2 regions of the Colwellia sp. F1 genome follow, and region 1 is predicted to be linked to the other one. Evidence: riboswitches for the same ligand, from Rfam matches in the RefSeq annotation. Region 1 holds a riboswitch; the other holds the start of a gene.
The links. Region 1 has a riboswitch for lysine ahead of dapA (4-hydroxy-tetrahydrodipicolinate synthase). Riboswitches for the same ligand answer to the same signal wherever they lie in the genome.

Region 1 (3,156 bases):
TTGCTGCTGCAGTTCATCAAGGTGTTTTTTTAACGCATCAAGTTGATAAACAAAGTAGCCCTGCTCCTCTTCGGGTGACTGGTGTGCCAACAAAATATTTTCGATATCGGGGTCGAACCAAGTGGGTTTATTCGCCATATTATTTCAGTTTTATTTAGTTAAGGTATTAGTTGGTAAAGTCACATTAAACCATGCTGACTGAGGTTAACCAGCACAGCTTAATATTCCTCCTCGCAAGGCCTAGCCTAGGTTAATTAACGAAGAATAGACTCTAATTCTAGGGCAGCATCACTTTTTTCATCTCGATACTTCACAATAAGCGCACATGCCATGCTTAAGCCTTGTGCCTGTGCCCACTGCCCTTTAACAGGACGAGTACCTGGCACAACAACCGCATTCTCTGGTATTTCAGCCCCTTTTTCACGCATCACTTCATTGATACAATCATAGACTGGCACTGACTTAGACAATGACACACCTGGTGCCAATACCGCGCCTTTTTTCACGACAATCCCTTCAACTACCACGACGCCAGCACTTAAAAATGCATTATCTTCAATAATTACAGGACTAGCCCCTATTGGCTCTAATACACCGCCAATTTGTACTGCCGCAGACACATGTACATTACGGCCAACTTGCGCACACGAACCTATTAATGCGTGGCTATCAACCATGGTACCACTATCAACATATGCACCTATATTAATATAAGCAGGGGGCATAATAATAACCCCTTTAGCGACATAAGCCCCTGCTCGTACTGAAGAGCCTCCCGGTACTAAGCGTATTTCATCTTCCGGGGTAAATTGTCGAGCAGCCAAGTTGGCTTTATCAACAAACCCTTGGTAAGGTCCTGAGAAACCAACATTCACTCCTGCCTTAAAGGCCGCTAAAATTCCTTGCTTTACTGTAACATTGGCATGCCAGTTACCCTCAGCATCTTGATTTGCAGCACGTAGTGTGCCAGCTTCTAGCTGCGCTATTACCTCTTGCCAGTTCATGCACTATTCCTATTTTCAATATTTTTTTTAAAAGACGTTTGATTAACTTGTGCTAACCAATGATTAATTTTTTCATCAAAAGCCAACAGTGTTAGATTGTTGGTTAACTCTTGGTGGGTCAGGGGCGCGCGTAATGTAGGCGTTTGAATGTTTTTCTGGTGCGCCATTAGCACTTTAAGGGGGATAGGGTTAGCCACACAAAAAAGGGCATCTACTGCATCATTCCACAGCGGAAACATCGTTTTTGTTTCTTGTGCAAAACACATTGTCACGTAGGTTTGCGTGGCTTGAGGCCACGCATTACTGCACACAGACACCAGCCCTTTAGCGCCGGCAGGTACTAAATACGGCAGCATGGCATCTTCACCGCTATATATTGCTATGTTTGGACAAGATTTACGGTAGCTTAAAAAGGTGCTTAACTCCCCGCTTGCTTCTTTCATTGCCCAAAAATTAGGATGATTTTGTAGGTTTTCCACAGTGTTAACAGGAATACCAACACCACTACGAGAAGGCACATTATACAACATACAAGGTAACTTAGCGGCATCAAGCAATGCTTCAAACCATTGGGTTTGACCAATTTCCCCTGGCTTTGCATAAAGAGGAGTCGCTAGAAGAAAACTATCAATGGCTAATGTATTACAGCGCTCAATCCAGTTAATTTGATCTGGTAAATTATAACCACCAACTGCCACCATTAATGGTGTATTAAGCTGTAAATGACAAACAAACTCAACAATGCTTAATTGTTCTGCACGGGTTAGTGCAAGGCCCTCTCCCGTACTTCCCAGCAATAAAATACCATTACCTGCTTGTGCCTGTGCTATCGCTATTTGTTTTAAACTAGCAAAGTCTATTTCGTTATTTTCAAGAAATGGCGTGATTAACGCTGTCCATAAAAGGCAGGTACCAATATTATGGCTTCTACTAAAAGTTGTCGGGGGGGGAGGCGTTTTTGTATTCATTATTCTCGAACTCATTAATTACTTCAGAGTACAAATGTACTATGAGAAATAGTTCGGAGAACTTAAGGGCATTTACAATGGGTCGAGCAACTGCGCATTGATTAAGTATTACTTATAAGGTATCACTTAGACATTACTTATGGAAATTACTGACTTTATTTGCAAAGGCCAGAAGCTCTCCACTCAATTATAACTCACCTTAGGTAAGTCAATATCAGTGACAATTGTCGGGATTCAACCCTAAACCTTTGTTCCTAAAACAAAAGTAAACAACCGATAACTATCTAACCAAATCAATAGTTACCTCGGCGTTAATCCCCCTCATTACTATTATCAGAGTTTGATCTCTGTGCAATATCCCTATTGCAATAATAACTACCTGGTTAGCGCTCCTCTTCTGGCCCCTTTCCTCAACATAACTAGCCTTATGCTTGTTTCATCATTCTCTGATAGTTGCAGTAAAATGCTAATAATATACGAGGAAGATCTTATGAATTATATTATTCACAAGGTCGAAATTAGGGACAGTGGTATTAAACCATTGATCACACTTTTATGTCAACGTTCAAGTACGCTAATTGTTGTATTCACTTGTGTATACAGTAGAATACCACCTCTTATCTTTTTATTACTGCTTTTTTTCTTATGTCAACTTCAAACATTAGCCAAGTACTATTACGAAATAGTGAATTACTTTCAGCGAGCACACCACTGTTTATTAACTTAACGGCTGATGGTTTTATTGAAGACTACTTGCTCCGTAACCCCAAGGCTAAAGTCACTTGCCATAACACTAATTATATTGACTACCTTGCGCTTAATAATAACTACGAAACGCGTGTAGCAGTCAGTTTTAATAGTGAATATCAAACCGAGCTAAAACATGACTTAATCATCATTAACTTTCCTAAAAGTAAAGATGAGCTTGCGTATACTTTAGCAATGATAGCGCCTTATTTACTTCCTGATGCTAAAGTGGTTTTAGTGGGCGAGAAAAAAGGAGGCGTGCAATCTAGCCCTAAACTAACACAGCACTTTTTACTGGCTTGTCAGAAAATTGATGCCGCTCGCCATTGCTTAGTTTTTGCGGGCATAGTCAACAGTGCAAGCTTGAATAAACCTTTTGTTCTTAATGATTGGTTTAAAGAATACCAAATTAACATTGACAATATAGCGCTAACAAT
Region 2 (3,156 bases), on a different contig from region 1:
GCAGAACTGCTAGGGTTGTCAAATGTTAGTGCAACGCTTATTTCACTGGTGGTTATTAAGTCAACACTGAGTTCATGTTTTGCTAAGATACCGAATACTTGAGCTAAAAAGCCACTGGCATGTAACATAGCTGGGCTTTTTACTGTTACCAATGTTTGCTCTCGTCTTAGTGCTATTGAGCGATAGGTTGGGTTAGAGGCAACCGATTTTTTTATTTTAGTGCCGCCTTTTTCTGGCTCCTTGCTTGAACCAACAAAAACAGGGATGTTGTGACGCATAGCTGGAATTAATGTTGCCGGATGTAGTATTTTAGCACCAAATGTTGCCATTTCTGCCGCTTCACCAAAACTAATCTCTTTAATCGCGCGCGCGTGCTCTGTAATACGTGGGTCCGTGGTAAAAATACCAACCACGTCAGTCCAAACAGACAAGTTACTGGCATTCAAGGCTTCTGCCAATAAAGCAGCACTAAAGTCAGATCCCCCACGTCCCAGTGTTGTGGTTTCGCCTAAACCATCTTGCCCTATAAAGCCTTGTGTTACCACTACTTGTTGCGCTAGCTTAGGCGCTAGAAGTTCATGACATGCAAAGTGCAGCTGTTCAGTATCGACAACCGCTTTACCGTATAAGCTATTGGTTTTCATTACTTGTTGTACATTAAAGTAAGCTGCATTCACTCCAACGGATTGCAATACTTTTGCAAAAATGCGAGAGCTAAATTGTTCACCAAAGGCAAGAATAGTATCGGCTTGTTTTACACTGTGCTGCTGTGATTGTTTCAACGCGTGACATGATAGCTCTGTTAGTAAACCGGCTATTTCACTGTTGAGTGCTTGCGCTACATCTTTGGCTAAATACTGAGTAATATTTAGCTGAATTGCTTTAATTTTTTCTATAATATCAGTTTGTTCATCAACAGAGATATTTTCTTGGCTTAAGCGCACTAAAAAATTGGTAACGCCTGCACTTGCGGAAACAACGATTAAGCGATTGCTGGTGTCATTTTTAATAATATGAGCACAGCGAAGCATTGCCTGATGGTCAGCAACACTGGTACCGCCAAATTTAGCGACGGTAAGTGCGGAGTTTGCATGAGATACATTTTGATTTAACATGGATAATCTTCCTAAACATGATCTTTACTATTAATGTAGCTAAAATAAGCGTGCATAAATTAATACCAAATAAGATCATTCACTAAATAAAACAGGAAGAGCATGACTGAAGAGTTTTATGGCTAACGCATTGATAATAATGACACAAACATGTTAACTTTTCAGCCAGAAGCTCTCCACCTAAGTCTTTCCAGACACTAAATTCAGGTGACAGTCCTAAGGATTCAGCCCTAGTGACCGAACATAAACAGCCACAGTGTTTATGCCCTCGGCGATAATCTCCTTCAATAATGCATATTGGAATGTGGTTCCTAACACCTGGGGGTGTAGCATTACTTATCTAGTTATCGCTCCTCTTCTGGTGTTGCTTAAATAGCTATAACCCTCATATTTTCGCAACGGCAATATTAAACCTTAAATACCGATAAAATGCAATAGACTTTTAGACGTCTATAACATCAATTTTAGATACCTGTTATTATATAGTTAAAGCATAAGCTTAATATTTCATTAACGAATGAGTGAAAGTTTAAAGCACCAAATTATTAAATAACGCTTTTCTCATCGTTAAACATACTAATTGATGAAATATAGAGTGATACTGTTGAATCAATTAAGCTTGTTCTGCACTCACGAATGAAACACTAAGGTGGGAAAGTTAGTGAAATTGGTATAGCTTTTGCTATAGTCTAAAATAAGCCTTGTTTCTACTTGATAATATATTGAACCTAATGGATTTATTCTTACTAAAAAAAATTATTTCAGCGGCTATTATGCCAATTAATCTCGTATTAATTTTATTGCTTTTAGCTATTTTTTACTTTAGAAATCGCCCTAAAAGAAGCTTTAAGTGTTTATTTTTTTCTGGCTTACTCTTGCTATTATCTGCAATGCCAATAGTTGCTGATCACTTCATGCTTGCGATTGAAAATAACTATGACGCCTTTACTCGCTCCACTACACCCGTTGATTACATTGTGGTGTTAGGTGGTTGGCACACCAATAATGATGCGCTACCGGTAACAAGCCAGCTTAATACCAACGCATTACAAAGGTTAGTTGAAGTGTTGAGAATTTATAACTTACATCCTGAAGCACGTATTATAACTTCAGGTCACCATTTGGAAGGTGAGATATCACATGCACAACAAATGAAACAGGCTTTAATACTGTTAGGCATACCGGGACAAAAAATCATTACCGAAAATTTCCCACAAGACACTGAGGAGGAGGCAGAATTAATAAGTCTGCGAGTACAAAACCGCCATGTTGTTTTAGTTACAAATGCCAGCCACATGTTACGCGCTATGAAATATTTTCAGGTGCATGGTGTTGAGCCAACACCTGCACCCACAGGTTTTTGGGTTAAAAATATCAACAGCCCTAAAGGTTGGCAATATTACGTGCCAAACAGCAAAAGCTTACGACAAACTACAGCTGCTTGGTATGAAAGTTTGGGATTATTTGTGCAATGGCTTAAGCGTTTAGTTTAATTTGTCTCAGTTTTGCTTACTCTGGCAGTTGTGTTTAGTTTGGATGAATTAAATTGAGTCAAAAAAAACAGAGTTTCACTCACCTGTGAATACTCTGTTTCTGGTACTTAATATCTAGCTAATGCCTAGAACCTATCCTTATTTACATATGTTCAATAATACAATCACCAAATTGTGAACAGGTTACTAAAGTTGCGTTATCCATTAGACGTTCAAAATCATAAGTTACTGTTTTAGCACCAATAGCTCCTGACATGCCTTTTAACAAGAGATCAGCTGCTTCTACCCAGCCCATATGACGCAACATCATTTCGGCCGATAATATTACCGAACCTGGATTCACTTTATTTTTACCTGCATATTTAGGCGCTGTGCCGTGTGTTGCTTCAAAAATAGCAACATCATCATTTAAGTTAGCCCCTGGCGCGATACCAATACCGCCAACTTGTGCAGCAAGCGCATCAGATAAATAATCACCATTTAGGTTAAGCGTGGCGATAACACTGTATTCTGCTGGGCGTAACAACACTTGTTGTAACATGGCATCA

Region 2: linked by a shared signal. The riboswitch ahead of lysC (lysine-sensitive aspartokinase 3) and the one ahead of dapA (4-hydroxy-tetrahydrodipicolinate synthase) in region 1 are both predicted to bind lysine.

What each region holds. Positions count from the first base shown of each region.
Region 1 covers NZ_JBWDLI010000002.1:215,650-218,805, forward strand. Annotated here, with positions in the region: gene AC0UA9_RS02685 (PLP-dependent decarboxylase) at 1-138, opposite strand, end outside; gene AC0UA9_RS02690 (2,3,4,5-tetrahydropyridine-2,6-dicarboxylate N-succinyltransferase) at 255-1,004, opposite strand; gene dapA (4-hydroxy-tetrahydrodipicolinate synthase) at 1,001-1,972, opposite strand; lysine riboswitch at 2,137-2,377, opposite strand; gene AC0UA9_RS02700 (methyltransferase) at 2,618-3,156, shown strand, end outside.
Region 2 covers NZ_JBWDLI010000009.1:171,476-174,631, forward strand. Annotated here, with positions in the region: gene lysC (lysine-sensitive aspartokinase 3) at 1-1,115, opposite strand, end outside; lysine riboswitch at 1,277-1,481, opposite strand; gene AC0UA9_RS10550 (ElyC/SanA/YdcF family protein) at 1,847-2,608, shown strand; gene icd (NADP-dependent isocitrate dehydrogenase) at 2,751-3,156, opposite strand, start outside.